One region of the Streptomyces durmitorensis genome, then DNA from elsewhere that is predicted to be linked to it. Evidence: riboswitches for the same ligand, from Rfam matches in the RefSeq annotation. Region 1 holds a riboswitch; the other holds the start of a gene.
The links. A riboswitch is a leader RNA that binds a small molecule or an ion and turns the genes downstream of it on or off. The one in region 1 is predicted to bind cyclic di-AMP.

Region 2: it holds a riboswitch for cyclic di-AMP, as region 1 does, so the genes downstream of both, M4V62_RS41600 (transglycosylase SLT domain-containing protein) here and M4V62_RS04925 (C40 family peptidase) in region 1, are expected to answer to the same signal.

Annotation. Positions count from the first base shown of each region.
Region 1 covers NZ_CP097289.1:1,033,812-1,038,668, forward strand. Annotated here, with positions in the region: gene M4V62_RS04910 (amidase) at 1-1,074, opposite strand, end outside; gene M4V62_RS04915 (ATP-dependent Clp protease proteolytic subunit) at 1,438-2,073, shown strand; gene M4V62_RS04920 (hypothetical protein) at 2,081-2,389, shown strand; cyclic di-AMP (ydaO/yuaA leader) riboswitch at 2,754-2,917, shown strand; gene M4V62_RS04925 (C40 family peptidase) at 2,921-3,394, shown strand; gene M4V62_RS04930 (DUF6328 family protein) at 3,563-4,123, shown strand; gene M4V62_RS04935 (LysE family translocator) at 4,101-4,730, opposite strand.
Region 2 covers NZ_CP097289.1:9,396,507-9,401,363, reverse strand. Annotated here, with positions in the region: gene M4V62_RS41615 (TetR/AcrR family transcriptional regulator) at 1-395, shown strand, start outside; gene M4V62_RS41610 (DUF5670 family protein) at 577-747, opposite strand; gene M4V62_RS41605 (CsbD family protein) at 930-1,103, shown strand; cyclic di-AMP (ydaO/yuaA leader) riboswitch at 1,596-1,760, shown strand; gene M4V62_RS41600 (transglycosylase SLT domain-containing protein) at 1,764-2,504, shown strand; gene M4V62_RS41595 (ADP-ribosylation family protein) at 2,501-3,487, opposite strand; gene M4V62_RS41590 (ribonuclease J) at 3,548-4,857, opposite strand, start outside.

The sequences.
Region 1 (4,857 bases):
GGCCCGCTCCAGGTCGATGCCGGTGAGCGCGCTCCCCTGCCGTACGTTGCGGACCAGGCTGGGCTTCATCCGGTCGCCGTCGGTCTCCAGGAGCGCCCCGAGCCCCAGGTGGAACTGCCAGGCGCGGAAGGTCCTGAACACCTCGTCGGCGCCGGACAGATCGGGGCACGCCTCCTCGACCGCGCACCCCAGGTCGGCGAGGACGGCGACGGCGGGCGCGAGCACGTCGGTGACCTCGCGGTCGACCGGCACCGCTCCGCCCAGGTCCGGCGACCAGGCGATCCGAAGACCCGTCAGATCCCGTGCCAGTGACCCGCCGAACGCGCTCCCCGGCGTCTCCAGGGCGATCGGCGAGCGCGGGTCGGGTCCGGCGACGACGGAGAGGAGCAGCGCCGCGTCGGCGACCGTGCGCGCCATCGGGCCCTGCACGGCCATCGTCGACCACGGTGCGGTGTCCGGCCAGCTCGGCACGCGGCCCGGCGAGGGGCGCAGGCCCACCACGTTGCAGAACGACGCGGGGTTGCGCAGCGAACCGCCCATGTCGCTGCCGTCGGCCAGGGGGTGCATGCCGCACGCGAGCGCGGCCGCCGCTCCCCCGCTGCTGCCGCCCGCCGACCGCCGGAGGTCGTACGGGTTGCGAGTGGCCCCGAAGACCGGGTTGAAGGTGTGTGAACCGGCCGCGAACTCGGGCACGTTGGTCTTGCCGATGGTGATCGCCCCGGCGGCGCGGATGCGCTCGACGATCAGCTCGTCGCGGTCCGGGACGTTGTCGGCGAGGAGCGGTGTGCCGTAGGTGGTCCGGATGCCGCGGGTGTCGTGGGTGTCCTTGTGGGCGACGGGCAGGCCGTGCAGCGGGCCGAGCGGCGCGCCGCGCGCGGTTTCCTCGTCGGCGGTGCGCGCCTCGTCGAGCGCGCGCTCGGCCGTCAGGGTCACCACGGCGTTCACGGCGCCGTTGACCTGCTCGATCCGGTTCAGGTGCGCCTGGACGACCTCGCGTGCGGACAGCTCGCGGGTGCGGATCCTGGCGGCGAGTTCGCGGGCGGTGAGCCGGACGAGCTCGGCGGCTTCGGGCACTTGCTGCGCGCCAAGGTCTTCAGGGACTCGGCGGGCTCGGTGGGCTCGGTGGGCTTCAGGACTCATACGACGCTTTCGGCTCGAACGGCTTCGGGGCGGCGGGAGACGGGTCGGGGCGGCTGACGGCTCGCGGCTGAGGTCGCGACGAGGCGGAGTATGCCCACGTCACCGCGTCGGCCATCCGGTCGCGCGCGCCGCGGCCCCCGCTTTCAGCGAGCGGCTGAAACACGTCGCAGCTGTTGACTGCGGCGGATCACGCGAACATGCTCCCCAGACGACGTTACGTACGTCCTGTACATTTTTTACAGGAAGCCTTCAGGAAGCCTCGGGGAGCAGCCGACCCCGGCAGAGGAGAGACGCGCCATGAACCGACCCTTCGCCCGCCATGTCCTGCCCGAGTTCACCGAGCGCACCAGCGCGGGGCAGCGGACCCTCGATCCGTACGCGAAGCTGCTGGAGGAGCGCATCGTCTTCCTGGGCACCCCGATCGACGACACCTCGGCCAACGACGTGATGGCGCAGTTCATGCACCTCGAACACGCGGCACCGGACCGCGACATCGCGCTCTACATCAACTCCCCCGGCGGCTCCTTCAGTGCCATGACGGCGATCTACGACACGATCCAGTTCGTCACCTGCGACGTGGAGACGACCTGCCTCGGCCAGGCGGCGTCGGCGGCAGCCGTCCTCCTTGCCGCGGGCACCCCCGGCAAGCGGTGCGCGCTGCCCGGCGCCCGCGTGCTGATCCACCAGCCCTCGATCACCGAGCCGATCCACGGCCAGGCAACCGACTTGGCGATCCAGGCCGACGAACTCCTGCGCACCCGTGCCGCACTGGAGAGGCTGCTGGTCCACCACACGGGCCAGAGCCCGGAGCGCATCGCGGCCGACATCGAGCGGGACAAGATCCTCAGCGCCCCCGAGGCCGTCGACTACGGCCTGGTGGACCGGATCATCGCGAGCCGTAAGTCGTCCCTCCGCGCCCCGGACGCGCGGTGATCAGCCGATGCTGCCACCCGAACTTCCTCCGCTGCCCGCACTCACCCGCGCCGAGGGCGAGTTGATCGACCGGTATCTCGAAGTGGTCGATCTGGTGGGCCGGATCAACCCCGCCCGCGCCTCGGACACCTACGGCGGACTGCGCGCCGCCCAGGCCCTGGTCGGCAGCGCGACCGCCCTGCGGGAGGCGCTCACGCTGATGCACCAGCGGGGCGAGAGCGCCGTGTGTGCGCCGACGTTGGCCCGAGCGCTGCGTGTGCTCGACGGGGAGCGTCGTGCGGAACGAGTCACCGTGCCGCCTCCGTCGGCGTCCTGAGCACCCGTCACCCCGGCATCCCGAGCCCGAACCGTCCGGGGCCGGTCTCAAACGAACCAAACGGGCTACCTCGTTCGGCGTAGACGATCGTCGTTATTTGAGACGTCTTCGGTTGCGTCAGATGTGTACGCGAGTGCCGGAATTACTCGTTCCGGTGCTGGTCGAACGATCGTCGGAGTGCCCGGCCCGATCTCGAATCCGACCTTGTCCACCCGAACGGTTCAGCCGTGAGGAGCCTCACAAAACACCGTTTCGGCTCGGAATTCGACCCCTTGACGGGTCAAGATCCCTTCCGACGACAAGCCCCCGCCACAGCGGCGGGGCGGTCCGGGCGGACGCCGAGTCCTGCCGCCGCCCGGATGACCGGTCGACATCGGTGCATCGGCAGGAGTGGAGGACCCAGGCATGACGGGTCGGTCCGGAAGGTCCGGACGCCGACCCTTGGGGTGAAGCCGCACAGCGCGGCCGGGCAACTTCGCCAGCCCGAATCCGACAGGTCATCCTTCACAGGCGGTTGACGAAGGGTTGCGCATGACCGCGCTGAATCATGTTCCGTCGCTGCTCACCAGGGCCGGTTCCGTATCGGCCCTCACGCTCGCCGTCGTAGGCGGCACCCTCGTGGCCCCAGGGCTCACGTCGGAAGCCGAGGCCGCGACACACGGGACCAAAGCGCTCAAGATCGCTGCCTCCAAGAAGGGCTCTCCGTACGGATACGGGGCCGCGGGGCCGAACCGGTTCGACTGCTCGGGCCTGACGCTCTACTCGTTCAAGCGCACGGGCAAGAAGCTGCCGCGCACCGCCGCGCAGCAGTACAACAAGACCCGCCACGTCTCGGCGTCGAAGCGCTCCCGCGGCGACCTGGTCTTCTTCCACTCCGGGCGGAGCGTCTACCACGTCGGCATCTACGCCGGGAAGGGCAAGATCTGGCACGCGCCCAAGAGGGGGACCGTCGTGCGCCTCGAGAAGATCTGGACGAAGAGCGTCTCGTACGGCCGGGTGCGCTGACAGCCCGTCACCGACCGTCGACCGCAGACCTGTCGGAGGGCGGCGGCGGCCTCACGGCCGCTGCCGCCGCTCGACCGGCCCTCCGCTCGACCGGCCCTCCGCTCGACCGGCCCTCCGTTCGGCGCGCCCGCCGGGCGTGGAGCACGTCGACGCGGATACTCGGTCGCCATGTCCGAAAACAACGGTTCCCGCTCCTCGGGCGAGTCCTCCGACGCCCGCAACGAGACGACACTCGAACGCGCCGACCGCAATTTCTCCGAGATCCTCCAGGAACTGCGCGTCACACAGGCCGGCGTGCAGATCCTCTTCGCGTTCCTGCTGACGCTCGCCTTCACCGAGCGCTTTCCCTCGCTCGACACGGTGCAGCGCACCACGTACGTGACCACGCTGCTGCTCGCGGTCCTGTCCGCCGCGCTGTTCACGGCGCCGGCCGCCGTGCACAGGTCGCTGTTCGGGCAGCACTCCAAGCCGCGGATCGTGCGGGTCTCGTCCCGTCTCGCCGGCATCGGCATGGCGGTCCTGGTGTTCGCGCTCGCCGGTTCCGTGCTCCTGGTCGTGGACGTGGCCGTGGGCCGCACCGGCGGGATCATCGCGAGCGCGGGCACGCTGGTGGTGTGCGCGGGCCTGTGGGGCCTGCTGCCCGTTCTGCTGCGCGGCGCGGGCAAGGGCCGGGACCCGGAATCGGACACCGGCGCGTCGGACGACGTCAGGCCATCAGGGCCTCGGTGAGGAGCACCAGGCCGAGGACGCTCAGCGCGACGCCCGTGCCGCCCTCGATCGCGCGGGCCGTACGCGGCCTGCGCAGCCGGCGGCCAAGACGGTCCACCAGGAGCGCGACGACCGGGAACCACACCAGGGCAAGCGCCACGATGATCGACGCGAGCAGCAGTGTCCTCGGCATCGCGGGGCTGCCCGCGGGCACGAACTGGGGAAGGACGCTGAGGAAGGTGATGGGCGCCTTGGGGTTGAGGGCGTTGGTGAAAAAGCCCTGCCGCAGGCTGCCCCCGGCCGCCGGCTGTTCCGCGCCGTCCGGCACCCCGAAACTCGCCAGGGGCCGCGCCGCCGACCGCAGCGCGCGATACCCGAGGTACAGCACATAGGCACCGCCGAGGACCTGGAGCGCCCGGAACAGCGTGGGAACCGCCGTGAGGACCGCGGCGACCCCGGCCACCGCGAGCGCCGTGTGCACCAGGAGCCCGCCCGCGACACCGATCGCGCAGGTGACCCCGGCGCGGCGGGAGGCGAGGGAGTTGCGCACCACGACGGCGAAGTCGGCGCCCGGCATGGCGACCATGCCCGCGGCGACGCCGGTGAAGGCGACCAGTTGAGCGTCCATGGCCGCCAGCCTGCCGTTCTTCTGCCTTCAGCGGGTATGTGGAATATCCTGGGTCTGCCTTAAGCAGGCGTTTAGCCCCACGCCGCCGGACAGCCCCACCGCCCGTCGGCTCCTGCACCGGGAGACA
Region 2 (4,857 bases), 8.4 Mb from region 1:
TGGACCATGTCCTCGGCGGCGACCCGACCACCCTTCCCGAGCGTCTGATCGACGCGGTGACGGGGCTGTGGGAGGACGCCGATTTCCTGACGCTCACCGCCCAGGGCGACGAGGCCGCCGAGGTGATCCGTGAATACCTGGAACGCGAGTTGCTGGCCCGGCTTGTTGAATTTCTCGGCGGCCAGGACGCGACCGCCCGCGCCACCGCCGTGACGACGATCCTCGGCGGCCTGATCTACACCCGCTACCTCAACCCGCTCCCCACTCCCGCCAGCCTCACCCCGTCCGAGGCCCGCCATGTCCTCGCCCCGGCGCTGCGCGCGGCCCTGACCCCCAGGCCACGCACCGCGTCGCCCCGGGCCAACGGACGGCTGGGAGCACGGTCTTCGGCGTAGCGAGGGAGCGTGCCGGAAAACGGCGAAGGGGTGGGCCCGGCCGTCCCAGGCCGGGCCCACCCTCAGGCACGCACGCCACCGCCCGTGGCGCCGCGCCGCTCTGGGTTGGCGCACTCAGATGCGCGTCACCGCGTTGTCGCACTCAGGTGCGCGTCACCGTGTTGTCGCATTCAGGTGCGCGTCACCATCTGTACCAGCGGCCCTTGCGGCCGCCGCTTGCAGCGGGCCTGATCACGAAGCCGAGCAGCCACACCACCAGCAGGATGACCGCGACCCACCACAACGCCTTCAGCGCGAATCCCGCACCGAAGAGGAGCAGGGCCAGAAGAAGTACCACGATAAGGGGAACCATTGTTATCAACCTCCAGACGACCGTGTGCTCCCATCCCCGCCACGCAAACACACAAGATGCCTGTTTCCCGCATTGGTTGAAGGGATCCGATCCCGATCGCGGTCACGATGTTTGGCGGACAGCTGAGCGGCCAGACGTACCGACAGCACATGACGTCGATGCCAAGGGAGCGTGAGCGGACCATGACCGCCAACGAGAAGGCCAAGGCGAAGACCGAACAGGCCGGCGGCGCAGCCGCGCAGGCCATCGGACGCGCGGTGGGCAATGAAAGCCTCACCGCCAAGGGTCACGCCCTGCAGATGAAGGGCGACGCGCGCGAGGCCAAGGAAAAGACCAAGGACATCGGCAAGCATTAACACCTGTGCCACTGCACGCCGTTGGGGCGGCCCCTCCTTGGGGCCGCCCCAACGGCGTTTGGCCAAACGGAAATAGACCACGGAAGCGACGGCCGATCACCACCCGCCCATGAACCGCCGTCGGCCCCCACCTGGGGCGATCAGGATGTCATTGATGGCGATACGCCCGCTTTTGGCACGAAGAGCAGCATCCGCAATATGTCCATCTTTGAGTTAGAAAGCCACTCCTTTATGCCATTGACGGAGTATATGCAGGTGTCCCCAATTCAGTGAAACGGGTCACACCGGCGGCCGCGCCAGCGGGAGCCGGTGAGCACATTTCCGTTCCACGCAAAGAAAGTTGGGGTTTTCGATCAAAGAGGGCAACAGGCTCCGGTCACCGGCGGCCGGAGCCTCGCACATTTCTATTTGAATTCTGGCCTTGTTCTGTCCGGTCTTTCTCGCCTAACGTCACCGTCAATCCGGATGGAACGCCGAATCCTGCCGCTGTCCGGAAACCCTCCACCCACTCACATACGCCCGGCAGGAGCGGGGGACCCAGGTAAGCCGCCGATCCGGATTCCGGAACGGCTCGGGGTGAAGTCGCCTTTGCAGTGCGACCGGACACCTCCCGTCCGAACCCGACAGCTCACCTCGTAGGCGACGGAGAGGAAATTCGTCATGCCTGCAAAGGGAAAGCACCGCCGTCCCAAGTCCAGCTCGCTCACCCGGGGTATCGCCGCCGCAGGGACGGGCGGGGCCGTGCTCGTTCTCCCGGTGCTCGGCGCGACCACCGCCGGCGCGGCGGAGGCGGCCGCGGCCGCCAAGCCCGCCGCGGCCCCGAAGACCTACGTCGTCGTCGCGGGCGACACCCTCTCCAAGATCGCCCGAGAGCACTCCGTGAGCGGCAGCTGGAAGAAGCTGTACGAGGACAACCGCAGCGCCCTCGGCGACGACCCGAAGCTGATTCGCCCCGGTGTCCGGCTCACCCTCGACAAGGAGGACTCGGGCAAGCCCTCCAAGGCATCCGGCGAGCGGGCGGACCGCTCCGAGCGCAAGGACGCGGTCGAGCCCGCAGCCGCCCCGGCGAAGAAGTCCTACGCCAACAACCTCGACGGCTGGATCAAGGAGTCGCTCGACATCATGGCCGAGCGCGGCATCCCCGGCTCCTACGAGGGCATCCACCGCAACGTCATGCGCGAGTCCTCCGGCAACCCGCTGGCCATCAACAACTGGGACTCCAACGCCACCGCCGGAACTCCCTCCAAGGGGCTCCTGCAGGTCATCGCCCCCACGTTCTCCGCGTACCACGTGCCCGGGACGTCGCTGGACAGCTTCGACCCGGTCGCCAACATCACCGCCGCCTGCAACTACGCGGCCGACCGGTACGGCTCGATCGACAACGTGAACGGCCCGTACTAGACCTGATCCCTGTTCGTCTCCAGGACGTCCACCTGCGGCAGAGAACGGTGCCGATGGTGGGCGTCCGCCGTCTGCGCGAGCCCGGGGCGGCCCAGCGCGCGATAGGCCGTGACGAGGAGTTCGTTCGCCAGCGCCTCGCGCTCCGGGTCGCCCGCGGAGGCCCAGTGCAGGTCGCGGCCCAGCAGAAGGGCCTCCGTCGGGTCGCCCGCCGAGCAGCGGCGGCGGGCTTCGTCCAGGGACTCCCCCAGAGCCTCGGCGTCGTCGAACATGCCGTACATGTACGTCGCGAACTTGTACTCGTCGGCCCCGTTGTGGGCAGGGCGGCCCAGCGCGGAATCGCCCGACGCGAGTGCGCCCGCGCCGTCGAGCGTGGTGATCCGGTCGGGGTCCACGGGCGGGACGGCCGTGTCGTACGCCCTGGAGTAGGCGAGGCCCGTCTCGGTGCGCTCACCCGTCTCGACGGCGGTCAGCGCATCGCGCAGCAGGCCCAGGCGCGAGCGCCGGGCCGACACCTCGTCGTCGTCCTGCACGTCGTCGTCGAGGTCGCGCCAGCAGCGTTCGAGGATCGCCCGCACCGCTTCGAGCGGGGTCTTGGCACGCGTGTCGATGCCGCCGCCGTCGTTGTTGTAGTAGGAGGCGACACCACTGCAGGTGCGGCCGTCGTCGAACCACAGGCCGTGGTGCAGACCGTCGGAGCCGCCGTGCAGGAAGGTCACGAACTCCGGCGGATCGCGGTAGTAGCGACCGTGCACCCGGACGTCGATGCCGTCCCTCGGCCGCAGACCCGGGTCCGCGAACAGGTCCAGGATGCCGACCGGGCTCACGTCCAGGTCCTGGAGCGCCCGCTCCCCGTCCGGGCCGAGAGATCCCAGGAACTCCCAGAACTGGAAGATCGATTCCGGCAGTTCGAGCCCCCAGTCCTGCCGGAACCGCTCTTCCACGGCGGCCCGGCCCGTGAGACCCCCGCCCTTCTCCCCGCTCATTGAACTCCCCCGCTCATGACGCTCGTACGGCCGACGACGACGGCCAAGAGTATGGCTCGCTCAGGCGTCGATGATGACCGGGATGATCAGGGGCCTGCGGCGGTGTGTGCGGTACGCCCAGTTCGCCACGGCCCGAGCGATGAGCTGCTCCAGCTGGTGGGCGTCGCCGACCCCTTCCTCGGCGGCGGTTGCCAGAGTCTTCTCGATCACCGGGATGACGGACTCGAAGGTGGTCTCGTCGTGGACGAAGCCGCGGGCCAGGAAATCGGGGGCCTCGGCGAGCGCGCCCGTGTCGGCATCGACGATGGCGACCACGGTGACGACGCCCTCCTCGGCCAGCGTGAGCCGGTCCTTCAGCGAGGCTTCGTTGACACCGCCGACGGTCATCCCGTCCACGTAGACGTAGCCCGCGGGCACCTTGCCGGTGATGGAGGCGCGGCCGTCGACGAGGTCGACGACGACGCCGTCCTCGGCGATGACGACACGGTCGGGGTCGACGCCGGTACGGATGGCGAGGTCGGCGTTGGCCTTCAGGTGCTTCCACTCGCCATGGACGGGCATGACGTTGCGGGGCTTGACGATGTTGTAGCAGTAGACGAGCTCACCCGCGCTGGCGTGCCCCGAGACGTGCACCTTGGCGTTGCCCTTGTGGACGACGTTCGCGCCCCAACGGGTCAGCCCGTTGATCACTCGGTAGATCGCCGTCTCGTTGCCGGGAATCAGGGAGCTTGCGAGGAGAACGGTGTCTCCCTTTCCGATGCGGATCACATGGTCGCGATTGGCCATCCGCGACAGCGCGGCCATCGGCTCGCCCTGGGATCCGGTGCACACCAGGGTGATCCGGTGGTCGGGGAGCTTCTCCAACTCCTTCATGCTGACGACCAGGCCCGAGGGAACGTTCAGATAGCCCAGGTCGCGGGCGATGCCCATGTTGCGGACCATCGAGCGGCCCACGAAGGCGACCTTGCGGCCGTGCTGGTGGGCGGCGTCGAGCACCTGCTGGATACGGTGCACATGGCTGGCGAAGCTGGAGACGATGACCCGCCGCGGCGCGGTGCGCAGGACCTGCTCGATCGCGGGGTTGAGCTCGCGCTCGGATGTGGTGAAGCCCGGCACCTCGGCATTGGTGGAGTCGGTGAGGAAGAGGTCTACGCCCTCCTCGCCGAGCCGCGCGAAGGCGCGCAGGTCGGTGATGCGGTCGTCGAGCGGGAACTGGTCCATCTTGAAGTCACCGGTGTGGAGCACCATCCCGGCACCCGTGCGGATGGCGACGGCGAGCCCGTCGGGGATGGAGTGGTTGACCGCCACGAATTCGCAGTCGAAGGGCCCGAATCCGCGCCGGTCCCCCTCCCGCACCCGCACCGTGCGCG